DNA from 4 places in the Streptomyces sp. NPDC022910 genome. Region 4 is predicted to be linked to each of the others. Evidence: riboswitches for the same ligand, from Rfam matches in the RefSeq annotation. Region 4 holds a riboswitch; each other region holds the start of a gene.
What was found. Region 4 has a riboswitch for cyclic di-AMP ahead of ACZ3TS_RS13940 (transglycosylase family protein). Riboswitches for the same ligand answer to the same signal wherever they lie in the genome.
Positions count from the first base shown of each region.

Region 1: another riboswitch for cyclic di-AMP. It lies ahead of ACZ3TS_RS16835 (transglycosylase SLT domain-containing protein); the one in region 4 lies ahead of ACZ3TS_RS13940 (transglycosylase family protein).
Region 2: another riboswitch for cyclic di-AMP. It lies ahead of ACZ3TS_RS07020 (C40 family peptidase); the one in region 4 lies ahead of ACZ3TS_RS13940 (transglycosylase family protein).
Region 3: another riboswitch for cyclic di-AMP. It lies ahead of ACZ3TS_RS38355 (M23 family metallopeptidase); the one in region 4 lies ahead of ACZ3TS_RS13940 (transglycosylase family protein).

Region 1 covers NZ_JBVHHL010000015.1:33,561-40,601, forward strand. The annotation lists gene ACZ3TS_RS16825 (polyprenyl synthetase family protein) at 1-983, opposite strand, end outside; gene ACZ3TS_RS16830 (CocE/NonD family hydrolase) at 1,462-3,453, shown strand; cyclic di-AMP (ydaO/yuaA leader) riboswitch at 3,797-3,996, shown strand; gene ACZ3TS_RS16835 (transglycosylase SLT domain-containing protein) at 4,001-4,507, shown strand; gene ACZ3TS_RS16840 (HAD family hydrolase) at 4,609-5,421, opposite strand; gene ACZ3TS_RS16845 (FAD-dependent oxidoreductase) at 6,021-7,041, opposite strand, start outside.
Region 2 covers NZ_JBVHHL010000005.1:157,527-164,567, forward strand. The annotation lists gene pcrA (DNA helicase PcrA) at 1-683, opposite strand, end outside; cyclic di-AMP (ydaO/yuaA leader) riboswitch at 1,038-1,208, shown strand; gene ACZ3TS_RS07020 (C40 family peptidase) at 1,217-2,380, shown strand; gene ACZ3TS_RS07025 (tellurite resistance/C4-dicarboxylate transporter family protein) at 2,548-3,522, shown strand; gene ACZ3TS_RS07030 (hypothetical protein) at 3,500-3,853, opposite strand; gene ACZ3TS_RS07035 (C40 family peptidase) at 4,281-5,345, shown strand; gene ACZ3TS_RS07040 (LuxR C-terminal-related transcriptional regulator) at 5,400-6,125, opposite strand; gene ACZ3TS_RS07045 (PspC domain-containing protein) at 6,122-7,041, opposite strand, start outside.
Region 3 covers NZ_JBVHHL010000078.1:2,590-9,630, forward strand. The annotation lists gene ACZ3TS_RS38330 (GTP cyclohydrolase II) at 1-125, opposite strand, end outside; gene ACZ3TS_RS38335 (MarR family winged helix-turn-helix transcriptional regulator) at 273-782, opposite strand; gene ACZ3TS_RS38340 (dihydrofolate reductase family protein) at 882-2,030, shown strand; tRNA gene ACZ3TS_RS38345 (tRNA-Met) at 2,158-2,231, shown strand; gene ACZ3TS_RS38350 (PP2C family protein-serine/threonine phosphatase) at 2,375-3,595, shown strand; cyclic di-AMP (ydaO/yuaA leader) riboswitch at 3,829-3,985, shown strand; gene ACZ3TS_RS38355 (M23 family metallopeptidase) at 3,997-5,031, shown strand; gene ACZ3TS_RS38360 (aldo/keto reductase) at 5,185-6,129, shown strand; gene ACZ3TS_RS38365 (PrsW family intramembrane metalloprotease) at 6,316-7,041, opposite strand, start outside.
Region 4 covers NZ_JBVHHL010000011.1:142,552-149,592, reverse strand. The annotation lists gene ACZ3TS_RS13950 (FtsB family cell division protein) at 1-94, opposite strand, end outside; gene eno (phosphopyruvate hydratase) at 194-1,480, opposite strand; gene ACZ3TS_RS13940 (transglycosylase family protein) at 1,792-2,466, opposite strand; cyclic di-AMP (ydaO/yuaA leader) riboswitch at 2,471-2,637, opposite strand; gene ACZ3TS_RS13935 (LysM peptidoglycan-binding domain-containing protein) at 2,836-3,822, opposite strand; gene ACZ3TS_RS13930 (cytochrome P450 family protein) at 4,006-5,313, opposite strand; gene ACZ3TS_RS13925 (nucleoside triphosphate pyrophosphohydrolase) at 5,419-6,429, opposite strand; gene ACZ3TS_RS13920 (SurA N-terminal domain-containing protein) at 6,509-7,041, opposite strand, start outside.

The DNA.
Region 1 (7,041 bases), on a different contig from region 4:
CACATTTCCACGAGGGCCGTCTTCGCGCCGCACTCCGGCAGCGGAGCCAGGGCCGAGCGGGCGTCCTCCGCATAGCGGACCGTGTCGCGGCGGGCCTGCTCCAGCGCCGGGTGGACACGCAGCCGGGCCAGGGCCTCGGCGTGGCGGGCGTCGTCCGTGAGGTCCGAGTCCAGGAGCTCGCACAGGGTGACGTCCTCGGACAGCCCCAGGCGTTCCGCGCGCTCGCGCAGGCGCAGGACCGGCAGGGTGGGGATGCCTTCGCGCAGATCCGTGCCGGGCGTCTTCCCGGACTCGCGCGAGTCCGAGGCGATGTCCAGGACGTCGTCGGCAAGCTGGAACGCCACACCCAACCGCTCGCCGTACTGCGTCAGAACGTCCACGACCGTCTCGTCGGCACCCGACATCATCGCGCCGAAGCGGCACGCCACCGCCACCAGCGAGCCCGTCTTGCCGCCAAGGACGTCGAGGTAGTGCTCCACCGGATCACGGCCGTCCCGGGGGCCGGCCGTCTCCAGGATCTGGCCGGTGACCAGCCGCTCGAACGCCTCGGCCTGGATGCGCACCGCCTCCGGGCCGAGGTCGGCCAGGATGTGCGACGCCCTCGCGAACAGGAAGTCACCGGTGAGGACCGCGACCGAGTTGCCCCAGCGGGTGTTCGCGCTGTCCACCCCGCGCCGCACCTCGGCCTCGTCCATCACGTCGTCGTGGTACAGCGTGGCGAGATGGGTCAGCTCCACGACCACGGCCGAGGGCACGACCCCGGGCGCGTAAGGATCGCCGAACTGCGCCGCGAGCATCACGAGCAACGGCCGGAACCGCTTGCCGCCCGCGCGCACGAGATGCTGCGCGGCCTCCGTGATGAAGGGCACCTCGCTCTTGGTGGCGTCGAGCAACCCTTCCTCGACAGCGGCCAATCCGGCCTGGACATCGGCCTCCAGAGCCTGGTCCCGCACGCTCAGCCCGAACGGCCCGACGACGGTCACGTGGGGTCTCCTGTCTGCGACGTCTGCTGACGATCACACGGTCGGTCTCAAGGACGGTCACTTGGTCGATGGCGTTGCCTGTCGACGTGGCTCATCGAGTTTGTCGATCTGTCGCCGCCATCACTCAAGTCAGCGTATCCGGTCGGGTTTCGATCACAGCGAGCGCCCACTGTTCCAGGCCGGGCGGTATCGGATCACGAACGGTATGTTCTTGATCAGGCGATACGAACAGACATTCATCGACATAACGGAAAAGCGCCTCTCGCAGCCGGTACCGGCCCCTGATGTCCTTCCGCGTACCCCGCCGGACGCATCCCATCGGGACGTGTGTCCCCAGGCCGTACGCATGTCCCCGGCCGTACGCACCGGCCGCCGTCACCCGGCCGGGCGCAGACAGGGGCACCGGTCCTCGCTTCCCGCGTCCGCCGCGACACACCGGTCCACTACGGACGCCGTCGAGGAGTCGGAGGTCACGCGCATGCACATCCGTACGTCCTTCCCCCACGAGACGACTCACGGCGACTTCTGGATCCCGCTCCAGGACGGCATGCGTCTGTACGCGCGCGCGTGGCGTCCGCTGACCGGGGAGCCCGTCCCGGCCCTCCTCGAGTACCTCCCCTGCCGCCTCGGCGACTCGACCGCGCCCCGCGACTGGCAGCGGCACCCCTGGTACGCGGGCCACGGTTACGTCTCCGTGCGCGTGGACGCGCGCGGACACGGCAATTCCGACGGCCTGCCGGCCGACGCGTACTCGGCAACCGCGCCGTCCGACGGAGTCGAGGTCGTCGAGTGGCTGGCGGCACAGCCCTGGTGCGACGGACGGGTGGGCATGTTCGGCATCGGCCGGGGCGGCCTCGCCTCCCTTCGGGTCGCGGCCCTCGCGCCCGAGCCGCTCAGGGCGGTCGTCGCGGTCTGCGCCACGGATGACGGCTGGGACAACGACGTGCCCCACCTGGGCGCTTCCGCCCTCGCCGCCGGCCTGCCCGCCCGGGCGGCGGCGCTGCTCGCTCTCGTGGCCCGTCCGCCGGACCCGGCGCACGTGGGCACGGTGTGGCGGGACGTCTGGGCCAGGCGCCTGGAGGCGCTGGACCCGCTCGTCCACGCCTGGCCGGCCCACCCGGCGTGGGACGACCACCGGCGACACGGCGACATCCGGGAGGACCACGGCGCGCTCCGGGCGGCCGTGCTCGCGGTGGGCGGCTGGCACGACCCGTACCGGGACACCGTGCTCGGGCTCGTGGAGCACCTTCCGGCCGATCGCGTCCGCGGTCTGATCGGGCCGTGGGCACACCAGTACCCGGACCACGGTCTGCCGGGCCCGGCGATCGGCTTCCTCCAGGAGACGCTCCGCTGGTGGGACCACTGGCTCAAGGACAAGGACACGGGGGTCATGGCGGAGCCGTCGCTGCGGGCGTACATCAGCACCCCGCACCCTCCGGCGACGAGGTACGACGTGCTTCCGGGCCGCTGGGTCGGCGAGCCGTCCTGGCCGTCACCGAACGTCACCCGGGTCTCGTACACGCTCCGGGGTGCGCCCGTACCCGTCCGGTCCCCGATGCACACCGGCCTCGACGCGGGCGGCTTCGTCGCCCGCGGCGACGAAGCCGGCCTGCCTCCCGACCAGCGCGAGGAGGACGCGAGGTCGGTGTGCTTCGAGTTCGAGGCGGCCGAGGAGACCTGGGTACTGGGGCGGCCGAGGGTGCGGCTGCGGCTGACCTGTCCCGTGCCGCGCGGTCAAGTGGTCGCCCGCCTCTGCGACGTGGCGCCCGACGGGTCGTCGACGCTGGTCAGCCGAGGGGCCCTGAACCTGTTGACACGCCGCGGCCCCGACCGGGCGGCTCCCTGGATTCCCGGGGCGACGGAGGACGTGGTGTTCGAGCTGAGCGGGATCGGCCACGCCTTCCCGCCCGGGCACCGCATCCGCCTCGCCGTCTCCTCCGCGTACTGGCCATGGCTGTGGCCCCAGCCGGGTTCGGAGGCCGGCTTCACGCTGGACCCGGCGGGCAGCTCGCTCGAACTACCGGTGCGGTCCCGGGAGTCGGGGCCGGACATCACCTTCGGGGAGCCGGAGCAGTCGGAGCCACTCGGCGTCAGCGACGCTGCCACGCTCGACGAACCCCGCCCGGAGCGCCTGGTGGTGCGGGACGTCGCGAGGGGCGAGTGGCTCCTGGTGGTCGACCCGCGCCACAACGGCACCCGTGTGTACCCCGACGGCCTCGAAGTCACCGAGGACGCGCTGGAGGCGTACACCATCGAGGACTCGGGCCCGCTGACCGCGCGTACCCGCTGCGACTGGTCGGTCCGGCTGCACCGTCCGGAGCGGGGATGGGACGCAAGGGTGGAGACCCACTCCGAGATCACCTGCACCGCGGCGGACTTCGTCACCTGGAACGAGGTCGTCTGCAAGGACGGCTACGAGGTGGTGTTCCACCGGACGTGGGAGGGGCGGATCTCCCGCACGGCGGGATAGACGGCGGCGCCACCCGACTGCCTATTTGCACCATGGATAGCGCAATGTCCAAGTCTCGAGCAGGCGGACTCCACTCACACCCCTGTCCATTTTGTCCGAATTGATGCCCGATTTACCTTAATTGCCAATTGTGATCCAAGTAAGGGCGAAGTGAAATGGGTCACGCGCCCGCCAGGAGAGGCACTCGGGGCGAGTCATCAACGCCCCCTTTGCAAAGGGCAAGTTGAACCCCCCTCAACAAAATTGATCATCTCCCCTATTCCCTGACGTCAGGGTCAATTGGGTCGGAGTGTGAATTCCGAGCTTGTTCCCGACATGTGCTCTCGCATACCTTCCCTTCGACCCGAGCGGAACGCCGAATCCTGCCGCCGCTCGACAACCCATCGACCCAGCACGGCAGGAGCGGGGGACCCAGGTAAGTCGCCGAACCGGACACCACGCCGGAACGGCTTGGGGTGAAGCCGTGCCTCGACACCGAGGACACGGCCGGGCACCTCCCCGCCCGAACCCGACAGCTCACCTCGCAGGCGACGGAGAGGAATGCCACATGTCCGCTTTCGCCCTGCCCGCACGCCGTCGGGACCGCCGCTCCAAGGCCGGCCGCATCACCCGTGCCCTCGCTGTCGCGGGGACCGGAGCCGCCGTTCTCGCCCTCCCGATCCTGGGTGCGACCGGCGCTTCGGCCGCCACCCCCACGGCCACGACGACCAAGGCCACCAGCGTGACGTCCCGCGCCGGCAGCCTCGACAGCTGGATCCGCCAGTCGCTGGTGATCATGCGGCAGCACGGGATCCCCGGCTCGTACAACGGCATCTACCGCAACGTGATGCGCGAGTCCTCGGGCAACCCGCGTGCCATCAACCTCTGGGACTCGAACGCCCAGAAGGGCATCCCGTCCAAGGGGCTCCTCCAGGTCATCGACCCGACCTTCCGGGCTTACCACGTGCCGGGCACGGCCTTCGACCCGTACGACCCGGTCGCGAACATCACGGCCGCGTGCAACTACGCCGCCCACCGGTACGGCTCGATCGACAACGTCAACAGCGCGTACTGAGATGTGCCCGACGGGGCCCCGTCGGCCGGGAACTCTCGACTGAGAGCTCCCGGCCGGCCCTTCGGCTTACGGACTCTCGACTGAGGACTCTCGACTGAGGGCTACCGTCCCGGGAACATTCGCTCGAGGACGACGGCGATGCCGTCGTCCTCGTTCGACGTGGTGATCTCGTCGGCGACCGCCTTGAGTTCAGGGTGGGCGTTGGCCATGGCGACGCCGTGCGCCGCCCATTCGAACATGGGGATGTCGTTGGGCATGTCCCCGAAGGCGACGGTCTCCGACGGGCTCAGGCCCAGGAATTCCGCGGCCAACGCGAGCCCCGTCGCCTTGGTGATGCCGCATGGCTGGAGTTCGACGGTGCCAGGCCCCGACATGGTGACCGTCGCCAGGGAGCCGACCGCGCCACGGGCCGCCGTCGCCAACTCGTCGTCGGACAGGGCGTGGTGGCGCAGCAGGACCTTGCTGATGGGCTCGCACCACAGGTCGTCCCGCCGCCGGACCCGCACCGCGGGCAGTGTGGGGTGCGGCATCAGGTAGCCGGGCTCGATGAGTGTGAGCCCGTGCACCCCGTCCTGGTCGACGGCCGCGTACACCTGTCCCACCTCGGCCTCGATCTTGCCGAGCGCGGTCTCGGCCAACTCCCGGTCCAGAGTGACGGAGAACAGCAGCCGGTCCGCGCCGGCGTCGTACACCTGCGCGCCCTGGCCGCACACCGCGAGCCCCCTGCCGCCGAGGTCGTCGAGCAGCGGCCGCACCCGGGGCGCCGGGCGCCCCGTCACCACGAGGTGCTGTGCGCCGGCCGCACCGGCCCGCGCCAGCGCGGCCCTTGACCGGTCGGAGAGCGTGTCGTCACCACGCAGCAGCGTTCCGTCCAGGTCAGTGGCGATGAGTGAGTATGCGAGGGGTGCGGCCATGATCAGAGAATACGGATGGAAACGCCCCAGCGGTCCAGCGTGAACCGGACGACGTCCGGTATCCCGTGCGCACCGGAAGGCGCACGGAGCCTGCGTCGCACCACGGGTTTCGGCAAACGGCCGCACCGGCCCGACATCGCTTTCCCGCCCACTGTTGAGCCCCGCACCCTCGGCCGGCTCCAGTGCCGTCCGCGTCAGGCGCCGGCCTCCAGCAGGCGGCGCCCCAGCCATGCGGGCGGCCTCCCGGAGTTCGCGTGACCGGACGACACGTAACTGCGCTTTGATCGCGGTGGGTTGCTCGGCGTACCACTCCGGTTCGTCGGTGGTGGCGACACGGCGCGTGGTGCCCGCGTCGATCGCCTCGGACCTGCCCAGGCTGCGCGGCAGCCATCGGGCGACCGCCTCGACGGGCGCGTCGACGACAACCCCGACCTCGTATGTCCGGCCCTCGGCGAGGTGTTCCTCCAGCGTCTCCATCGGACACAGACCAGGTGATGAGGCCCACGCTCCGGCGGGTGGTGATGCGGAGCGACTTCTGACCCCGGGCACACGGACCGGGTGGCGGGGGCGCGCTGTGTCGCCCCCGCACTCGCTCCGGCTCAGCCGTGTGCCGCCGCCAGGTGCTTGGCCAGCCGCGGGGACGCGAACTCCGTGCCGCACACGAAGCGCATCACCGGTCCGTACGAGGCCGCCGCCGGGAGGCCCGTGAAGTACAGACCCGGGACGGAGGACACATATCCCGCGCCGAGCTTCGGCGTGCCCCGGCTCACCGCCAGTTCCGTGCGCAGTTCGTGGCCCAGGAAGTCCATGGCGGCGATGTCCACGCGGTAGCCCGTGGCGGCGATGACATGGTCCGCGGTCAGGTCCTGCGTGCGGCCCCCGTGGGTCCGTACCGCCAGGACCGGGCTGCCGTCGGGTACGGAGGCACCGACGATACCGGCGACCTCGCGCACCTCCACCTTGCCGTCGAACCGGTCCTTCAGCCACCACGCGCCGAGCGGGCCGAGGACGCGGCGGACCAGGTAGTGGCGCGTCTGGGCCGGCAGGAAGCGGTACGGGTGCGGGTAGTAGCTCAGCGCCCACAGCGACCAGGCGCGGCCGAAGGGCGATTCGGGGCGCAGCTTCGGCTGGTTCCACGGGGGTGCGCCGAAATCGACCTTGCCCCGGCCCCGTGAGACCACGCATACGCGGGCGCCCGCCTCGGCCGCCAGCGCCGCCGTCTCCAGAGCCGACTGTCCCGCGCCGATGACCAGCAGCTCCTTGCCGGAGAACCGGGTCAGGTCGTGGTGCTGGGAACTGTGGGAGACCGGGCCCGTGGGCGTGGGTCCGTCCGCCGCCGCTCCCGCCAGCTCGGGCGGCAGATGGGCGAGGCCCGACAGTCCGGTCGCCACCACGACCGCCCGGGCGGCGAACAACTCGCCCGAGTCCAGCTTCAGCTCGAAGCCGGCGCCCCCACGGCGGTCCACGGAGACGACCCGGACCTGCTCCAGGTCGGGCACCAGCTTCTGCTGGAACCACTCCCCATATGCGATGAACGTCTCGACCGGGACGATGTCCTCGTCCGTCACCAGCCGGGGGATGCCCGCCGCGTCGCAGTAGTCGACCAGGGTGTGGCCGCGC
Region 2 (7,041 bases), on a different contig from region 4:
CCGTCGGTGGCCTGGGCGGCGAAGTCCTCCTCGTCGATCAGCTCGTTCTTCAGGTTGGAGATCTTGGCGCTGAAGGACTTGGGCGGGAAGCGCTTGGGGTCGAGGTCCAGGTCGCGGCAGACGAGGGCCATCAGGCGCTTGCTGTCGGCGGCGTCGTAGATCGAGAAGGAGGACGTGAAGCCGAGCTTCTTGCTCTCCCGCCGCAGGATGCGGACGCACGCGCTGTGGAAGGTCATCACCCACATCGCGTTCGCGCGGGGGCCGACGAGCCGCTCGACGCGCTCCTTCATCTCACCCGCGGCCTTGTTGGTGAAGGTGATGGCGAGGATCTGCCCGGGGTGCACCCCCCGCTCGGCCAGCAGATAGGCGATACGGTGCGTGAGCACGCGGGTCTTGCCGGAACCGGCGCCGGCCACGATGAGCAGGGGGGAACCGGCGTGCACGACGGCCGCGCGCTGGTTCTCGTTCAGCCCCTCGAGCAGCGCCTGGGGGTCGACGACGGGGCGGGGGGCGCCGTCGCGGTAGTAGGCGTCCCGGTCCGGCGGCACGTCGAACCGCCCGCCGAACAGATCGTCCGGAACCGACTCCGGAGCGTGATCGTCCTCGGGCGGCGGGGGCTCCTCCTCACGGGCCGAGGTGGCCTTGAGGTCCGCCAGGAAGCTGTCGTCAAAGAGGCTGCTCATCGCTCTCCGAGTCTAGGGCTCCTCACTGACAAGCGGCCGCCGCCCCGCGAACTCCGTCTGCGGGAGCGTGGCGCGGGCCCTGCGATCTTCCGGAGTGGATCGCTCGACGACCCTTCGCCGTCCGCGACCGTCCGTTCACGATCCGCAATCGATCGGGCAAGCGTGCACTGCCACACGGCGAATCCGCTTAACTCTCCACAAATACCGGCGCATTGACCACGGACGGCGGGACCCTCCATCAAAGGTCACAAAAATGTATCGGGCATATCGCACATCAACCTTCACACGAGCCACATCAGTTGGCTAGCGTTCCCGGCGGGCCGCACGACCCCCACCGGCGAAGGTCGCCGGGCCGCGCGGCCTCCGCCGAGTCCGGTGCGCCTCACGGCAGCCCGGAGCCGGGGACCCACCCGACCTTGGGGTGAATCGGCCAACCGCCCTGTGGGGCACGGCCGTAGGGCACACCTTCCGGATCCACCCGCCCGAACCCGACAGCTAACTCGGTAGGCGGAGTACAGAAGGAGTCGCCTCGCATGGCGCCGCACCGCAAGGCGCGCCCCTCGGGCACGCGCATCGCAGGCATACGGACACCCGCTCTCGCGACAGCAGCCCTCACCTCCGTGGCCCTGCTCGCCCAGACGGCCAACGCCGCCCCCTCCGCCGACAACAAGCCGAGCGTCGAGGAGGTCGAGAAGAAGGTCGACGACCTCTACCGCCAGGCCGAGTCGGCCACCGACAAGTACAACGCGGCCAAGGAGAAGACGACCAAGCAGCGCAAACAGGTCGACACACTCCTCGACGATGTCGCCCAGCGCACGCAGAAGCTCAACGAGGCGCGGGACGAACTGGGTTCCTTCGCCGCCGCGCAGTACCGCACCGGGGCGGCGGCCCCCGACACTGCCACCTTCCTGCTGGCCGACACGCCCCAGGACTACTTCGACCAGACACAGCTGATGAGCCGGCTCACCGGCCGCCAGAAGGAAGCGGTCGACGAGTACGTCACGGACCAGGCCGTGACGATGAAGAGGCGGCAGGAGGCCACCAAGAGTCTGCAGACGCTCACCGAGTCGCAGACGACCCTCCAGTCGACCAAGACGGAAATCCAGCAGAAGCTCTCCGCCGCGCGGGAGCTGCTGACCAAGCTCACCGCCGAGGAGAAGGCGCGGCTCGCCGCGATCGAGAAGCAGAAGCAGGAGGAGGCCCAGCGCCAGGCGGAGGAGCTGGCGCGGCAGCAGGCGGCCCAGCAGCGGGCAGCCGAGCAGCAGGCGGCTCAGTCGCAGCCGTCCTCGACCCCCACGACCGGCTCCTCGGAGTCCTCCACCACGGACTCCTCGTACGCGACGAAGGCGGCGAAGGCTCTCGCGTTCGCCCGCGCCCAGATCGGCAAGCCCTATGTGTGGGGCGCTACCGGACCCGGTTCGTACGACTGCTCGGGCCTGACCCAGGCCGCCTGGAAGGCCGCCGGGGTGACGCTCCCGCGCACCACGTACGACCAGGTGAACGCCGGCACGACGGTCACGCTCGCCGACGCCCAGCCCGGGGACCTGATCTTCTTCTACGACGACATCAGCCACGTCGGGATCTACATCGGCAACGGCATGATGATCCACGCCCCCAAACCGGGCGCGTACGTCCGCGAGGAGTCGATCTACTACGCCGGCTCCTCGATCATCCACAGTGTGGTGCGGCCCGCCTGAGTCTCTGCTTCCCGTTTCTTCCGGTTTCCGCACGCCACGCGCGCGTAAGCCGAGGAAGCACGCCACGCGCGTGGCGTCTTCGTGCGGCACGCGCGCGTGGGGTTGTTTTCGGCCTCCGCGCGCGTGCCCCGCAGGGAACCGGCGTGCGCGTCCCTAGCATCGGGCGCATGTCAGGCACCTCCGCGCTCCGCGTCCGGTGGGCGCAGCGTCCGCCCGCCACCGGAGCCGCCGTGATGGCGACCGGCGTCCTCTCGGTCGGGCTGCACCTGACGGGCTACGGCGTCCTCTCCCGCGTCGCCCTGGCCCTGGCGGCCGTCGGCTGGCTGGGGCTCGTCGCCGATCTCGTCGTACGGGCACTGCGGGAACACGCCCGGCAGCAGGCCGGGGCGCTCTCCGCGACCGCGCTCACGCCCGTCGCGGCGACCGCCACGCTGGGCACGGGGGTGTCCGTCCTGGTCCGGCAGCCGCTCGACGAGGCGTTCCTGGCGCTGGCCGTCGTGCTGTGGGCGGCCCTGGTCCTCCCGGTCGTCCGTCGCTGGACGCGCCCCATGCCGGGGGCCGTGTTCCTCGGGTGCGTGGCGACGGAGAGCATCGCGGTGCTCGGAGCGGTGCTCGCGGCGGCAGTGGGAGTGGCGTGGCTCGCGCACACGGCGCTGGTGTTCTTCTGGCTCGGGCTGGTGTTCTACCTGGTCGGGCTGCGGTGCTTCGACCTGCGGGAGGTGGCGACCGGTGCGGGGGACCACTGGGTCATGGGCGGCGGCCTCGCCATCTCCGCACTGGCCGGGTCGCGGCTCGTCGCCGCCGGACACAGTGGGCTCTACCTCTGGAACAACGACGACAACGGCGTCCTGCGGGGCGTGAGCGTCGCCCTCCTCGTCCTCGCTCTCTTCTGCTACTGCATGCTGGCGGCGACAGAACTGCTCCGGCCACGGCTCCGCTACGACGTGCGGCGCTGGGCGACCGTCTTCCCGATGGGGATGACGGCGGTGGCGGCGCTGTCCGTCGCCACCGCCGTCGGCGTGCCCTGGCTGCGCGACCTGGGCCATGTGCTGCTGTGGGTCGCGGTGGCCGCCTGGTGCGCGGTCCTCGCGGGAGCCGTCCGGTCGGCCCTGGGAGGCGTCAGGTCCAGAGCACCGCGATGAAGATGTTCGCGGTGGTCAGCGCGCCGACGAGGGCGAAGAGGGGCTTCTCGACCTTCTCCTCGTCACGCTTGACGTAGACCAGGCCGAGAATCACGATCAGCAGGGCCAGCTTGACGCCGATCTTGATCGTGTTCACCGAGTGGTGGTCCGCCTGGTTGAGGCCGACCAGCACCACACCCGTGACCAGCATGGTCAGCGCGCCGTGGAGCATCCCGGGCACGAAGCGGGCCGTGCCCTGGCCCATCGCCTTCATCTGGGTGAGGAAGCCGCCGAGGAGCGCGGCGATACCGACGATGTGCAGGCCGACGAAGAGATGGATGAGTACGTCCATGGGCCCGGAGCCTAATCGGGGGCGCACGGGTCACCGACACCGGCCCGCGGATGCGAGGCGCTCGCACGGCCGCCGGGGCCCGCGTATATGCGCCCCCTAGCACTCCGTCAGCTCCTCGTGCCCGAGAACCATCGCATCGGTCATCGCACAGCGTGAAGTCGGTGCTCCTGAGACGGGATCACGGTCGCATACGGTCACGGGCAGTCCGGTCGCGCCAGTTCCGTACTTTGCGTCACGACCCGGTCACGGTGAGGTTTAGCGTCCTCCACCAGGTGACCGGCTCCCCACCGCCGCCCGGGCCAGGGGCGGCAGTCGGACACCACCGCCGAGAAGGTCCGGCGGCGGCCTGCTCCCCCTGTGCGCGCCGCCGCCGGACGCGTAACACCCCGCGTGGCCCGGCGGTCGTACGAAAGGACGGGACGTCCAGGTGGCAGCGCACCGCAAACCCAGACAGCGTTCGCTCGGCGGCAACACGGCCCGTACCGCCGCCACGATCGCCCTCGCGGGAGCAGCGACCGCGACCGGCCTCGACGGCACGGGGCACGCCGAGCCACAGCTCTCCCCGGCTCAGGTCAAGGCCAAGCTCGACAAGCTGTACCAGGAGGCGGAGGCCGCCACCGAGAAGTACGACGGGGCGAAGGAGAAGGCCGACGAGGCCCAGGAACGACTCAACGCGCTGCGGGACGAGGCCGCTCGCCGGACGGACCGGCTCAACTCGGCACGTGAGGCGCTGGGTTCCGCCGCGGCGGCGCAGTACCGCAACGGAGGCGTCGACCCCGCGGTGCAACTCCTGCTCTCCTCGGATCCAGGGCAGTACCTCGACGACGCGGCGTTCGCCGAGCGGGTCGACAGCCGGCAGACGGCCGCCGTGGGGCGCGTGCGCGCGCAGTTGCGGGAGATCGAACGACTGCGCGGGGCGGCGCGGGTGGAACTGGCCTCCCTGAAGTCACGGCAGGAGGAGTTGCGCCGGCAGAAGCGGACCATCACCGGGAAGCTGGGCGAGGCACGGCAGTTGCTGTCCCGGCTGACGGACGGGCAGCGGGCACAGCTCACGGCGTACGGGGGCGCCGGGCGGGCGTCGCGTGACGCGGTACGGGGCCTGGCGCCGGTGTCGGCCGCGGCGGCGGCCGCGCAAGCCCCCAACGCTCGTGCGGGGGCCGCGGTGGCGTACGCGTACGGCAAGCTCGGCAGCCCCTACGTCTGGGGCGCCACCGGCCCCGACGCCTTCGACTGCTCCGGCCTGGTACAGGCCGCGTACCGCTCGGCGGGCATCTCGCTGCCGCGGACGACCTACTCCCAGATCGACGCGGGACGCCGCGTCTCGCGCTCCGAACTGCTCCCCGGTGATCTGGTGTTCTTCTACTCCGGGATCAGCCATGTGGGGCTCTACGTCGGGAACGGCCAGATGATCCACGCACCGAACCCGTCGGCGCCGGTACGGCTGGCCTCGATCGACGACATGCCGTTCGCGGGGGCCACCCGGGTGGTGTGAGCCGCCGTCGGTGCCCCGGCGAACCGGGGTCGGACGTGGGCGTCGAGCGGTCCGTCACACCAGCCGTCGCGCCGTCGCCCAGCGTGTCAGCTCATGCCGGTTCGACAGCTGCAGCTTGCGCAGGACCGCCGAGACATGGGACTCGACCGTCTTCACCGAGATGAACAGCTGCTTGGCGATCTCCTTGTACGCGTAGCCGCGGGCGATGAGGCGCAGGACCTCGCGCTCGCGCTGGGTGAGGCGGTCGAGGTCCTCGTCGACGGGCGGGGCGTCGGTCGAGGCGAAGGCGTCGAGGACGAAGCCGGCCAGCCGCGGCGAGAACACGGCGTCGCCGTCCTGCACTCGGAAGATGGAGTCGACGAGGTCCGAGCCGGTGATGGTCTTGGTGACATAGCCGCGTGCGCCGCCGCGGATGACCCCGATCACGTCCTCCGCCGCGTCCGAGACGGACAGGGCGAGGAAACGGACCGGCCGTTCGGCGTCGGCCATCAAGGGCGCGCACCGGCGCAGCACTTCGACTCCGCCGCCGCCCGGCAGATGGACGTCGAGGAGGACCACCTCGGGACGGGTTGCGGTGATGACGCTCACCGCCTGGTCGACGTCCGCGGCCTCGCCGACGACCTCGACCCCGGTCCGCTCCGTCTGCCCGATCTCGGCCTGGACGCCCGTACGGAACATACGGTGGTCGTCGACGAGCACGACCCGCACACGCCGCTCCCCGGCGCCCCCGCTCGCGCGCTCCGGCTCCGCCGGGCCGGCCGGCTCGTTCGTGTCGCTCATGACGTCTTCTCCACCCTCTCCGTCTCCAGCTCGACCTCCGTGCCTCCGCCCGGAACGGCGCGCAGCCGTGCCGTGCCGCCGTTGCGCTCCATGCGGCCGATGATCGATTCTCTGACACCCATACGGTCGGCGGGTATCGCGTCGAGGTCGAAGCCGGGGCCGCGGTCGCGGACGGACAGGAAGACGGTCCTCCCCTCCACCTCGGCATAGACCTGGACGGCGCCGCCCTCGCCACCGTACTTGGCGGCGTTCACCATCGCTTCGCGCGCGGCCTGCATCTGTGCGCCGATCCGCTCGTCGAGGGGGCAGTCGCCGACGATGACGACCTCGATGGGGACGCCGTGCTTGTCCTCCACCTCCGCCGCGTTGCGCCGGACCGCCTCCGCGAGGGTGTCGGGCTCCTCGTCCTCGTCCTTGCCCGTGCCCTCCGGCTTGTAGAGCCAGGCGCGCAGGTCGCGTTCCTGGGCGCGGGCGAGACGGCGTACCTCGTTCGCGTTCTCCGCGTTGCGCTGTATCAGGGTCAGGGTGTGCAGGACCGAGTCGTGGACGTGGGCGGCGACCTCCGCGCGCTCCTGGGCCCTGATGCGCATCAAGCGCTCCTCGGACAGGTCCTGGGTCATCCGGACGAGGTAGGGACCGGCGAGCAGCGTGACGCCGACGAGGACCGCGAGCGCCGCCTGGAGGACCGAGCCGAGGTGGGCCGCGGAGCCCTGCAGCACGAAGATGCCGGAGACGCCCGCGGTGACCAACAGGACGCCGGCCGCGGCGCGCAGCAGGGTGAGGGTGCGCCGACGACTGCCGACCTCCATCCAGCGGGCCCGCCGAGCGTTGTCCGCCTGACGCCAGACCAGGGCGACGCCTGCGGCGACGAGGACGGCCGGAATGAGGTACGCCTTGGCCCCGCTGCCGAGGTTCA
Region 3 (7,041 bases), on a different contig from region 4:
GCGGTGACCGTGTAGCCGTCGCCGAAGCGGAGCGGAACCGTCACGCGGGTGCGGACCGTGGCGGTGGGGAGGTCGGTCGGGTTGCTGCTGTCGCTGGATGCGGTGGCGTCGCGTGGGTCGCGCATGTCTGTCGTCCTTCTCCGGGCCGGCGGGTTGCGGGCGGGTGCGGAGGTGCGCCCCATGCTTCAGATTTGAAGCACAACCTCGGTCGGAGACTCTAACCGTGCTTTAAACTTCAAGCAACGTCTTTTCGGGTGCGCGGCCTTTTGGGCTTACGCCGTGGACGAACGCCGGCGCCACGGCACTCCGCCGCACGAGGACCGCTCCTCGTCCCCCTGGAGCGCCTCCGTGATCCGGTTGCAGATGGCCTCCAGCTGGGCCACCTGCTCGGGTGTGAGGTGGTCGAAGACGGATGCCCGCACTGTCTCGACGTGGCCCGGCGCCGTACGCTCCAGGAGTGCCATGCCCGCGTCCGTCAGGATCGCCATGCTGCCGCGCTTGTCGGTCGGGCAACCCTCCCGGCGGACCGTGCCGTCCTTCTCCAGACGGGTGACGACATACGTCAGCCGACTGCGCGTGATCTTCAGCGTCTCGGCGAGGTCGGTCATCCGCATCTGATGGCCGGGGGCGTCGGAGAGGTTGGCCAGGACCGAGTAGTACAGGTGCGGCATACCGGCCTCCTGCTGGAGCTGCCGGTCGACCGTGTCCTCCAGGAGCCACGACGCGGCGAGGTACGAGCGCCAGGCGCGCAGCTCCTCGGGGGTGAGCCAGCGGGTCGTCATGCTGCCAGTGTAGTTATTGTTCAAAAGTTGAACCATGCGTCCCTCTCCCAGCCCGACCGGATCCGGACCCAGTGGATCCCGACCCCTGGAGCGCACCCGATGGCCCACCCCTACGTCCTGTTGTCCGCCGCCGTCTCCCTCGACGGCTTCCTGGACGACACCGGACCCGAGCGGCTCCTGCTGTCAGGACCGGAGGACTTCGACCGGGTCGACGAGGTGCGTGCGCGTAGCGACGCGATACTCGTCGGCGCGGGCACGCTGCGCACCGACAACCCGCGGCTGCTGGTCTACTCGGCCGAGCGCCGCGCGGTCCGGCTCGCCGCCGGACTGCCGGAATACCCCCTGAAGGTCACGGTCAGCGCGTCCGGCGACCTCGACCCGGATGCCCTCTTCTGGCACACGGGCGGCGCGAAGACGGTGTACACGACGGACAAGGCCGCCGAGCGGCTCCGCGAGCTGCTGCCCGCGGAGGTGGAGGTGGTCGCGCTCGGTCCCGACGTGGAGTGGCGGGCGGTCCTCGCTCACCTGGGTGACGTAAGGGGAGTACGGCGGCTGATGGTCGAGGGCGGCGGGCGGGTGCACACGCAGTTGCTGCGGCAGGGGCTCGCGGACGAGTTGCAGCTCGTCGTCGCGCCGCTGTTCGTGGGGCAGGCGGACGCGCCGCGGATGTTCGGGCCGGGGTCGTACCCGCCCGGGCGGATGAGGCTGATGGAGACCCGGCCGGTCGGGGACGTCGTGCTGCTGCGGTACGCGCCCACGGCGCCCGGCACCGGGCCGCTCGCCTCCGCCGCGGACCGGCGGTGGCTGGAGACGGCCTGCGAGCTCGCGGCGCGGTGCCCGCCCTCCGGGACGGCCTTCAGCGTGGGGGCGGTGATCGTCGCGGCCGACGGCACGGAGCTGGCGCGCGGGCACTCCCGCGAGGGCGGCGATCCCGTGGTCCACGCGGAGGAGGCGGCCCTGGCAAAGCTGGACCCGGCGGATCCGCGGCTGGCCGGCGCCACGGTGTACAGCAGCCTGGAACCGTGCGCCCGCCGCTCATCCCGGGCCGCGCCGTGCGCCCGGCTGATCCTGGAGGCCGGGGTGCGACGGGTGGTCACGGCCTGGCGTGAACCGGACACGTTCGTGCAGTCGGCCGACGGGAACGCGGTGTTGGCGGCGGCCGGCGTGGACGTGGTGCTCCTGCCGGAGTACGAGGAGCGGGCAAAGGCGCCGAACGCCCATCTGCTTCCACCGGCCACCCGCCCCTGACGGGTGCCAGGACTCCGCGGGCGGCCGGAAACGGCTGGTGCGGTCGGCCGGAAACGGCTGGTGAGGGGCCGTGGGCGTAAACCTGTGTGCTGGGTGTCGCGCGCATGGCGTACACTGGAATCACCGACGCGGGGTGGAGCAGCTCGGTAGCTCGCTGGGCTCATAACCCAGAGGTCGCAGGTTCAAATCCTGTCCCCGCTACTGATGGCCGAGGGCCGGAGTCCGGAAGGGCTCCGGCCCTCGGCGTTTCCCCCGTCCTTCGCATCCACCGGTTCGTTCCCGGTCCGTACTCCGGCCGGCTCACAGCGGTCGCCCTCCGCCCCCCTTCCGGAAAGTCTGGACGGGTGGTGCAGCAAGCAGGCGCGCGGTGGTTCGAGGAGTCGCACGACGACCGGGACCGGCCCGGCGGTCGACTGTCAGGCGACCTCGCGCTCGCCGCCGGTGCCGGGAACCTCCCGCCGCCGGGTCGGGTCGAGCGCGAGGCCCGTCGTTACTTCTGCGCGCGGGCGTTCCTGTGCGCCCTGCCCGGGCTGCTCATCGGCGTTGGCGCCTGCTACGACTGCCTCACCCCGTCCGATGTCACGGCCGGGCCGCTCTTCACCGCCGCGCCGCTCGTCGCCGCGCCTCTCTACTCGCTGCGCGGCACCGTTCTCACGGGGGTGGCCGCGGTCGCCGTCGTCCTCACCGTCCACCTCTGGCTCGGGCTCGGTGGGCGGGCCGGCGCGGTCACCGAGACGGTCACCATCGTCACCGTCGCCGTCCTGGCCGTCCTCATCAACATGCTCGTACGGCGCAAGAACGAACGCCTCGCTTCCGCCCGCGAGATCGCCGAGGCCGCCCAGCGAGCCGTGCTGCCGGAGCCCGCGGCCCGGATCGGCGGGCTCGACGTCGCCGCCCGGTACGAGGCGGCGCAGGCCGGTGCGTTCATCGGCGGCGACCTGTACGCCGTGCAGGACTCCCCGCACGGCGTACGGCTCGTCGTCGGGGACGTGCGCGGAAAGGGGATGGGGGCCGTGGCCGCGGTCGCCGTCGTCATCGGCGCCTTCCGGGAGGCCGCCGAAAAGGAGTCGACTCCTGAGGCGGTTGCCCAGCGCCTGGAGCGGGCGCTGTCGCGCGAGGGCATCCGGCGTGACGGGCCCGAAGCGTTCGAAGGGTTCATCACCGCGGTCCTCGCGGAGATCCCGCACGGCGGCGGCGTCGTCCGCGTCGTCAACCGGGGCCACCCCGCACCCCTGCTTCTGCTGCCGGACGGCACCCTGCGCGCGCTGGAGACCCGCGAGACCGCGCTGCCGCTCGGCATGGGCGACCTGGCGGCCTGGCCCGACCGTATGGAGGAGTGGGACTTCCCGCCCGGGGCGACGCTGCTCCTCTACACGGACGGCGTCTCGGAGGCGCGGGACGCGCACGGGGAGTTCTACGACCCAGCCGTCCGTCTCGCCGGCCGTGTCTTCCCCGGCCCCGGTGCCCTGCTGGCCGCCGTCACCGAGGAGGTCGCCCGTCACACCGGCGGCCGTGCCACGGACGACATGGCCCTGCTGGCCGTACGGCGGCCCGAGCGTTCCTGAGCGTTGTCACGGCGGGTGATCGAGCGACCCCCCTGCGCATAACATCTGACACGCCGTCAATACGCGTGTGGCTCATGAGGAGTGGTCAACTCGCCCGTTTTCTCCCGTTCATGGCATGAAAGTCCTGGTCAAGAGCATCAAGGATCTGTCCGAACAGCTTGGAATCCTGGCCCTGGGTCTATTAACGTTCGATAACGCAGCGCGGTCGTCCCAGCCGTCACAAGAGGCGGCTCCGTGCGCATGTGCCGAATCCCGCAAGGGAGCCGGGGAACCACCACCTTGGGGTGAATCGGGCGGGTGCCGTCGTGGAAGCACGGCCGGTATACGCGCGTAGGAGACCTTCCTCTCCGAACCCGTCAGCTAACCCGGTAGGCGAGACGGAAGGAAAGGAGTGCGCCCACGTGGCGTCCAACCCGCCTGCCCAGGGCACCGCGTTCGCTCCGAACGCGACTCAGACGTTCGGTTTCGAACCCCGCAGCGACGAGGGCCCCTGGGAGGAGTGGAACCCCACCGAGGAATCCCTCCCTCCCGTCCGCGGCCGCCACCGCGTCGCCAAGCAGCGCGGGGGAGGACTCGCGCGCAGCTCCACCGTCCTGGGCGTCGGTGTGATGGCCGCCGTCGGTGCGGGCGGCATGGCCACCGCTCAGACCGGCAAGCCGCCGGTGTCCATATCTCTCCCGGATCTCTCCTCGGTCACCGACTCGGCCAAGGCGCTCATCGGTCAGGAGACCGCCACCCCCAAAGGGTCCGCCACCCCTCTGAGTACCGTCGGGGTGACCACCACCGACGCCGCTGCGGGTACCGAGGACGCGGGCGAGGCGCTGCGCGCCCGGATCATCCAGCAGGCCGCGTCCCAGCAGGACCGGGCCGCCGCCGCTGCCGCACAGGCCGCGGAGCAGGCCGCCGCGAAGAAGGCCGCCGCTGCCGCGAAGAAGGCGCAGGACGACGCCGCGGCCAAGGCCGCCGCCGCCAAGAAGAGGGCCGAGGAAGAGGCAAGGAAGAAGGCCGAGGCGGCGCGGCTGGCCGAACTCGCCAAGCAGTACACGCTGCCGACCTCCTCCTACACCCTGACCTCCCGCTTCGGTGACGCCGGCGCCATGTGGTCCTCCGGCTACCACACCGGCCTCGACTTCGCCGCGCCCACGGGCACGCTCATCAAGGCGATCCACAGCGGCACCATCACGGAGGCGGGCTGGGCCGGCTCGTACGGCTACCGCACGATCCTGACCCTCGACGACGGCACGGAGCTGTGGTTCTGCCACCAGTCGTCGATCAGCGTCAGCGTCGGGCAGAAGGTGTCCACGGGCGACGTCATCGGCCGCGTGGGCGCGACCGGGAACGTGACCGGGCCGCATCTGCACCTGGAGGTCCACCCGGGCGGCGGCGACGCGATCGACCCGATGGCGTGGCTGCAGAGCAAGGGCGTCACCCCCTGAGAGCCGTCCTCACCCGACCCCGGCAGTCCTGACGGCCCCCGACCTCAGGACTGCCTGTCGTGGTCTCTGAACCGGAGTACGCGGATCCGGTTTTTGCGGGAACTTTGCGGTGTCCCGGAAGACGCCGGTCCGACACGGGCGTTGACATTGAGCATGACTTCTCTTCGCAAGCTCGGCTCCTCCGACCTCGAGGTCTTCCCGCTGTCCCTCGGCGGCAACGTCTTCGGCTGGACCTCCGACGAGGCGCAGTCCTTCGCCGTGCTCGACGCCTACGCGGCGGCGGGCGGCAACTTCGTCGACACCGCGGATGCCTACTCGGCGTTCGCGCCGGGCAACAAGGGCGGCGAATCCGAGACCATCATCGGCAAATGGGTCAGGGCGCGCGGCAACCGTTCGGACGTCGTCATCGCCACCAAGGTCAGCCGGCACCCCGAGTACCTGGGCCTGACCGCCGCCAACATCAAGGCGGCGGCCGACGCGTCCCTGCGCCGCCTGGACACCGACTACATCGACCTCTACTACACGCACTTCGACATGCCGGAGGTGCCGGTGGAGGAGATCATCGGCGCGTTGGACGAGCTGGTGAACGCGGGCAAGGTGCGCGCCATCGGCGCCTCGAACATCTCCGCAGAGCGCCTCCAGGAGTCCCTCGACTTCTCCGACCGCGAGAACCTGGCGCGGTACGTGGCGCTGCAGCCGCACTACAACCTGGTCTCGCGCGACACGTACGAGGGCGCGCTGCAGGAGGTCGCCTCCCGGGCGGGCCTCGCGGCCGTTCCGTACTTCGCGCTCGCGGCCGGCTTCCTCACCGGCAAGTACCGGCCGGGTACGACGGTCGACTCGGCCCGGGCCGGGCGTGCCGGGGAGTACCTGAAGTCGGAGCGAGGAGTGCGCGTCCTGACGGCCCTGGACGAGATCGCGCAGGAGCGGGGCGCGGAGATCGCCACGGTGGCCCTGGCATGGCTCGCGGGCCGGCCGACGGTGGCGGCCCCGATCGCCTCCGCCCGCACGGTGGAACAACTGCCGGCACTGCTGGCGGTGGGCGAGCTGACGCTGACGGACGAGGAGACGACGAAGCTGACGACGGCGTCGGCGTGAGGAGGCGGCGCAACGCCGGGGCGACCTTGGATGCCTGACGTCGCGCCGACTTCTCGGCGGTGGCGCCGGCGGTGGCGCGTGGGCGCCTGGCGGCGGTCTTTCGACGCGTGACGCCGACGGCGCCCTTCCTCCGCTGTGGTGATCGGCAACGACGGGGAAGTCCGGGTGCCGGACCCTCCGCGGCCGCTACGAGTGATACGGGTTGTGCGACGGATACGGCGCCGCCGGGCCGTACGGCGGTGACCAGTACGCCGGGGCATACCCGTACATCGGCCAGAGCGGTGGCGGAGCAACCGGGGTCAGGGCTCGCGCGGCGTACGCGAGGGCCGGCCGTGCCACCGCCCGTCGCGCCCACAGCTCGGCGAGCAGTTCCCGCTCCCGTACGACGAAATCGGGCCCCGCCCGGCCCCGACGCCCCCGGTGGCGCAGGAACGCCAGCGACGTCGCGTACGCCTCGTACTCGGCGACCGAGCGTGCGGCCGCCTTCCCGAAGTGGTGTCCCGCGTACTCCCGGGCCAGCCGCCGGGCCCGCATCGAGCCGAGCACGTACGGCTCCGCCGGGCCCAGCCACCCGGCGAGCGCGTACGCCGGAAGTTCCTCCCGCACCGTGCGCAGCTCCCGCTGCCGCGTCCAGATCACCAGCCAGGTCAGCAGTCCGAACGCGGGCACCATGAACGACGCGTAGACCGCGAAGAACCCGTACTCGCCGAACGACGACGACCCGTTCCACATGGCGTGCATGCCCATCGCGAGCAGCAGCCCGCACAGCGGCATGAGCACACGGCGCGTGCGCTGGCGCTCCGCCGACAGCGCGGCGCTTCCGAAGCCGATGCCGGTGAGCACGGTGAACAGCGGGTGCGCGAAGGGGGACATCACCACGCGCACGAAGAAGGTCGCGGCCGTCACGGACGC
Region 4 (7,041 bases):
GGGTCTGGGAGCGGTAGACCCGGGCCGCCGTCTGCTCCCCGAGCAGCCGCAGCCTGGTCGCGGTGGAGAACCGGTCACGGTCCTTCACGGCCATGTCCACGCCTCCCCTTCACACGTACGTACGTCCCCGCACACGGTACGGGACCGGGTACGGGGACGTACGGACGACTGGCTAAGGCGTGGCCCTGCCCGCTCAGCCCTTGAAGCGCGGGAACGCGCTGCGGCCCGCGTACACCGCGGCGTCGTCGAGGATCTCCTCGATGCGCAGCAGCTGGTTGTACTTGGCGACGCGCTCGGAACGGGCCGGGGCGCCGGTCTTGATCTGACCGCAGTTGGTGGCGACGGCCAGGTCGGCGATGGTGACGTCCTCGGTCTCACCGGAGCGGTGGGACATCATGCACTTGAAGCCGTTGCGCTGGGCCAGCTCGACGGCGTCCAGGGTCTCGGTCAGGGAGCCGATCTGGTTGACCTTGACGAGCAGGGCGTTGGCGGCGCCCTCCTCGATGCCCCTGGCGAGGCGCTCGGGGTTGGTGACGAACAGGTCGTCGCCGACGAGCTGGACCTTGTCGCCGAGCTTGTCGGTGATGACCTTCCAGCCGGCCCAGTCGTCCTCGAACAGCGGGTCCTCGATGGAGACGAGCGGGTAGGCCGCGACGAGCTCCTCGTAGTACTCCGTCATCTCGGCGGCGGAGCGCTCCTTGCCCTCGAACAGGTACTTGCCGTCCTTGTAGAACTCGGACGCGGCGACGTCGAGCGCGAGGGCGATCTGCTCGCCGGGGACGTACCCGGCCTGCTTGACGGCCTCGAGGATGAGGTCGAGGGCCTCGCGGTTGGAGCCGAGGTTCGGGGCGAAGCCGCCCTCGTCACCGAGGCCGGTGGACAGGCCCTTGCTCTTCAGCACCTTCTTGAGCGTGTGGTAGACCTCGGTGCCCCAGCGCAGGGCCTCGGAGAAGGACTCCGCACCGATCGGAGCGATCATGAACTCCTGGATGTCCACGTTGGAGTCGGCGTGCGAGCCGCCGTTCAGGATGTTCATCATCGGCACCGGCAGCAGGTGCGCGTTGGGGCCGCCCAGGTAGCGGAAGAGCGGCAGGTCGGACGCCTCGGAGGCGGCGTGGGCGACGGCGAGGGAGACGCCGAGGATGGCGTTGGCGCCGAGCGAGCCCTTGTTGTCGGTGGCGTCCAGGTCGAACATCGCCTGGTCGATCAGGCGCTGCTCGGTGGCGTCGTAGCCGACGAGCTCCGGGCCGATCTGCTCGATCACGGCCAGGACGGCCTTCTCGACGCCCTTGCCCTGGTAGCGGTTGGGGTCACCGTCGCGGAGCTCGATGGCCTCGAAGGCGCCGGTGGAGGCGCCGGACGGAACGGCGGCACGACCCGTGCTGCCGTCGTCGAGGCCGACCTCGACCTCGACCGTGGGGTTGCCTCGGGAGTCCAGGATTTCCCGGGCTACGACGACGTCGATGGACGGCACGAGCATCTCCTTCTTGGATGTGACGCTGAGAGTGCGGGGCACTTGTGACTAGAGCCTAACCGTCCCGGGCCATCGGCCAGCCGACCGACCGTCCCGTGGACAGGGTGACGGTACACATTGTTCCAGCGCGGAACAAAGGGGGAGGGGAAGGCCTGGTGAAAATCGCGCGGCGCGCAAGCAAAAAGCCCCGCTCCGGTGCGTACGGGGGAACACGCACCGGAGCGGGGAGCCCGTGGGGACGGGGGGCGGTCCTCACGTGACCTCCGCGATGAAGGCCATGTATATGGGGACCCTGTGGCCCGGCTACCAGCCGCCTGTCACTTGAGGTGCAGCTGCTGGCCGGGGTAGATGAGGTCGGCGTCCTTGACGATGTCCTTGTTCAGCTCGAACAGCTTCTTCCAGCCGCCCTGGACGTGGTGCTTCTCGGCGATCGAGCTGAGGGTGTCGCCCTTGACCACCTTGTACTCGCCGTCGCCCTTCTTGACCTTCTGGCCGGTCGGGGTGGTGACGGTCTTCTGCGCAGCCGGACGCTCGGCCGAACGGGAGGCCTGCTGCGTGGCCGCCCGAGGGGCGGTCTTGGTGGCGCTGGAAGCGGTGCCGGCGGCGGCGCCGTTGTACGGGGCGCCGGACAGACCCTTGCCGCAGACCGGCCAGGCACCCTTGCCCTGGCCCGCGAGGACCTTCTCGGCTATGGCGATCTGCTGGGCCTTGCCGGCCAGGTCGGCACGCGGGGCGTAGGCGGTGCCACCGTAGGCGGCCCAGGTGGAGTTGGTGAACTGCAGACCACCGTAGAAGCCGTTGCCGGTGTTGATGGACCAGTTGCCACCGGACTCGCACTGGGCGACGGCGTCCCACTCGGAAGCGGTGGCGGCGGAGGCGGTGCCGGCCGCCATAAGCGGGGCGGCGACGGCGGCGCCGGTGACACCGGCGAGCGCGATGGCGCGGACGGCCTTGGACGGGCGGCGGTGCTTGCCCTTGCCGGAACACAGCATGGTTCGTTCCCCTCACCGACGCCTGCGAGGTGAGCTGTCGGGTTCGGGCCGGTTGAGTTGCCCGGCCGCGCACCACTGGATGCGCGGCTCCACCCCCAGCCGCCCCCGGTCAACTCCCGGGCGCGGCACTTACCTTGGGTCCCCCGCTCCTGCCTACGGCGCTTGACGCGACGACTGTTCCCACGCGGCCGCTGGCAGGATTCGGCGTTGCGACCGGGGGGCCCGCTGTGGCGAGCGGTCACGACCGTAAGCAGTCGATCCGCCGAATTCCAAAGACGATCAGGGCCAATGAGACCCATCTCTCACTCTCGCCAATCCAGACATTCGGCGCGAAGTAGGGCGTGAAGTCCCCTTCGAACGGAGGGTAGTTCAGGGCTGCTCCGCCACCGGCTCGACCTCGAGCGCAAGGCTCTGACCGGGGAGGATGAGATCGGGGTCGGCACCGACCGTCTTCTTGTTCGCGTCATACAGGGCGGTCCATCCACCCGTGAGGTCAAGAGAGTCGGCGATGGCCGACAGGCTGTCCCCGGGACGGACGGTGTACGAGCCGTCGGCGGCGTCGCGTGCGGCGTCGGAGCCCCGCGAGGCGTGCCGGCCGGCCGAGTCGCCCGTGCGGCCGTCTGCGGCACCCTCGTCGGCGCTGTCGCCGCGGTGGCGGCCGGCGCCGGAGGTCTCGTTCGCGTCGTCACCCGAAGAGGCGCCGTTCCGCCCGGACTTGTCCGACTCGTCACTCTTCGCCGTAGCAGCGGGCGAGTCGCTGGACCCCCGGGAACCGCTCGCGCCCGCCTCACTCTCGGCCGAGTCGGCGGTCGCTCCTGAGGAGGGGGATGAAGAGGAAGACGCGGATGAAGAAGGCGACGACGTTACCGAAGTGGATGAACCGGATGAGTCGGACAGACCGGAGTCCACGCCGGAGCCGGAAGCGGAACCGCCGCCGGACAAGTCACCCGCGAGGCCCGTGTCGACATGCGCGGAGGCGGAGTCCTCGCTCAGGCCTGAAACCAGAGCGCAGGCGGACCAGACGGAGACACCCCGGTCGGCGAGGATCTTCTCGGCGACGGCGATCTGCTGGGAGCGGCTCGCCTGATCGGCGCTGGGGGCGTAGTCGAGGCCGCCGTACTTCTCCCAGTCCCGCTGCGTCAACTGGAGCCCGCCGTAGCGACCGTTGCCGGTGTCCGCACTCCAGGAGCCGCCGCTCTCGCACTCCGCGACCTGGTCCCACGTGGTGCCGCCGGCCGCACTCGCGCCCGTGGCACCGAGGAGCGGGATCGCGATCGCTGACCCGGTCACCCCTGCCGCGACGAGGAGAGCCGGAGCCTGACGGGGGCGACGGTGACGACCGTTCCCGGAGAGCATGCGGTTGCCTTTCACACGACAGCGGTGACCGACGCGGCGACTGTGGCGTACCGCCGCGTTGCTGCGTGAACGTATCGGCAGTCGATCGCTTGTCACAAGTTAATGCAGCGCAGATCACGTGAAGATCACAGAGGTGAGAAAGTGTCACCTTCCCGTGATCGTCGGAACGTTCGCCACGCCACGTCATTCACCGGTGCCGGAGGGACGTCGGTGACCTGATTCCCGAATCGGCGCGAACCGCACGGGAAGCGTGCGCAATCCGCGCATGATGAGCCCGCCCCGCCAGCGCAAATCGGCTGGATCCACCGCGAGTTGCAGGTCCGGCAGGCGGGTCAGGAGCGTGGCCAGCGCCGTCTGCCCCTCCAGGCGGGCGAGGGGGGCGCCGAGGCAGTAATGGATGCCGTGTCCGTACCCCAGGTGCTGGTTGTCGCGGCGGGAGAGGTCGAGCACGTCAGGGTCGGCGAACCGCTCCGGGTCCCGGTCGGCGGCCGCCAGCACGACGAGCACCGGATCGCCGGGGGCGATGTCCTGCCCGCCGATGCTGAGCGCCTGGGTGGCGAACCGCCAGGTGGCCAGCTCGACCGGGCCGTCGTAGCGCAGGAGTTCCTCGACTCCGGTTTCGATCAGGCCGCGTTCGTGGCGGGCGAGGGAGGCCTGGAGGCGGGCACGCTGCTCGGGGTGGGTGAGCAGTGCGTACGTCCCGTTGCCGATGAGGTTGACCGTGGTCTCGAACCCGGCGAAGAGCAGGATGAAGGCCATGGCGGCCACCTCGTTCTCGGTGAGGTGCTCGCCGTGGTCGGAGGCGCGGATGAGCCCGGAGATGAGGTCCTCGCCCGGGCCGGGTATGTCGGCCAGGGCCTCGCGCTTGCGGTGGATGAGGTCGGCGAGATAGCCGCGCATCTTCTTCACGGACCGGGCGACCCCGCCCCTCGGGCCCCCGCCGTGCCGGATCATCATTCCGGCCCAGTCCCGGAAGGCGTCCTGGTCCTCGCGGGGGACGCCGAGCATGTCGCAGATGGCGTAGATGGGCAGCGGAAAGGCGAACTCGTGGATGAGGTCGGCGGAGCCGCGGTCCGCGAACCCGTCGATGAGCCGGTCGGTCAGCTCCTGCACACGCGGCGCGAACTCGGCGACGCGCCGGGGCGTGAAGGCCTTGGAGACGAGCCGGCGCAGCCGTGTGTGGTCGGGCGGGTCGATGTTGAGAAGGTGTGTCATCAGCTCGGCCTTGCGCTCGCCGGGAATGCCGGTCTTGCCCTTGGCGTGGACGGGCTCGTCGTGATGCGCCGGGTTCTTGCTGAGCCGCTGGTCGGCGAGGGCCTGCTTGGCATCGGCGTACCGGGTGACCAGCCAGGCATCCACACCGCTGGGCAGTTCGGTCCGGTGCACGGGGGCGTGCTCGCGGAGCCAGGCGTAGGCGGGGTAGGGGTCGGCGGCGAACTCCCAGGTGAAGAGTTCGGGGCCGGGTTCGGGGGAAGTGGGCTGGTTGGTCACTCCCCGACGGTATCCACGGATGGCCGGCCCCGGGCGGCGAGGGCGGTCGCCGCCCCGCAGTGGCCACGCCGGGCGGCGCACCGGAGCCGGGCGTGGCCGACCCTGCTAACCCTCAAGCCCTTCGGCAGCTCGCACGGCGTCCCGGTATGCGCGCGCGGCGGCCCGCAGAGCCGCCTCCGGGTCCACGCCCTCGGCCTCGGCTCGTGCCGCCATCGCCAGGAGTTCGTAGCCGATGCCCTCGCCCTGCGGCAGCGGGACGTCGAGGCCCGCCGTGCGGACGCGGGACGACAGCTTGGCCGCCAGGGCGAGGCCCGGCTGGCCCAGGGGGACGCCCTCCGTCACCGAAGTGCGCCGCTTCTCGACCGCCTTCGTGCGCAGCCAGTGCTCCTTGACCTCCTCCGGCGTCGTCGCGGTCTCGTCGCCGAAGACGTGCGGGTGGCGGTGGATCAGCTTGGCGACGATGCCGCCCGCCACGTCGTCGATGGAGAAGGGGGCATCCGGATCCTCCTCGGCGATGCGGGAGTGGAAGACGACCTGGAGCAGGACGTCGCCCAGTTCCTCGCGCAGTTCGTCGCGGTCGCCCGCTTCGATCGCCTCGACCAGCTCGTACGCCTCTTCGATGCCGTACTTGGCCAGGCCCATGTGGGTCTGCTGCGAGGACCAGGGGCACTCGGCGCGGATGCGGTCCATGACCTGGACGAGGTCGAGAAGACGGGCACCAGGAAGGTCGTACGACGCGGGGAGCAGCTCCAGCTCCGGCATCCGCACCCTGCCGGAGCCCGCCAGCCGGGCCAGGCCGTCGGTGAGGTGTGGCTCGCCCTCACCGGTCGCGACGACGACCACCGTGCGGCCGCCAGCGCAGGCGTCGACGAGCTCCTGCGCGGTCGGGGCGGCCTCCTCGACCGCTATGCCCGCCTCACGCAGATAGGGCAGCTGCGGGTGCGCGCCGTCCGCGCACAGGACCCGGTCGGCGTCGCGCAGCACCTGCCAGGCGGGCCAGGACAGCAGCCCGGGCGCGACGCGGTGGCTGGTGGTGAGCAGGACGACACGGCCGACGGCCGCGTCGGAGACGTCGGTCCCGTACTGACCGTCGTCGCGGGGGCTGGTTGCGTTCACCCTTCGAACGTAACGCACGCCACGGACGTCCCCGGAGGTTGTCCACAGGCGGACGGACCACCCCGGCACCGCCTCCGCGTCACGCCGTCTGCTGCGTCGCCGCCGCGGTGACCTCCTTGACCCACGGCGTCTTCGTGTCCACGCGGCTGCTCTTCTGCACGTCCCAGGCGCCGTATCGCGGGTTGAGGTCGACGTGGAGTTCCTTCGACGCGTCCGACATCGCCTTCCAGAACGCCGCCTTGCCGTCGGTCGTGTTCATGTCGGCGCCGAGCGCGGCGGCCAGCTTCTGTGCCTCGACCTCCGTGCGGAGGCTGCCGTCGAGGCGCCGGGGGGCCACCCCGTACTGCTGCAGCCATGCCGACTGCAGCGCCTTCGCTCCACCCGCCTGCTGTTCCAGGCTCGTGCGCATCTGCTCGACGTCCTTGCGGGTGACGCTCACACCCGCGTCCTTGGCGGCGCGGTCAAGCACCCGGTCGAGAACCAGGCTGTGCAGCGTGTCGCGGGTCAGGCTGCTGGTCCGGGCGACCGCCTGCTGGTACTGGGCGTCGTCGGGGGCGGCTGCGCGCTGGGCCGCGCGCACCTCGTTCACCCGGCTCTCCAACTGGGTGACCG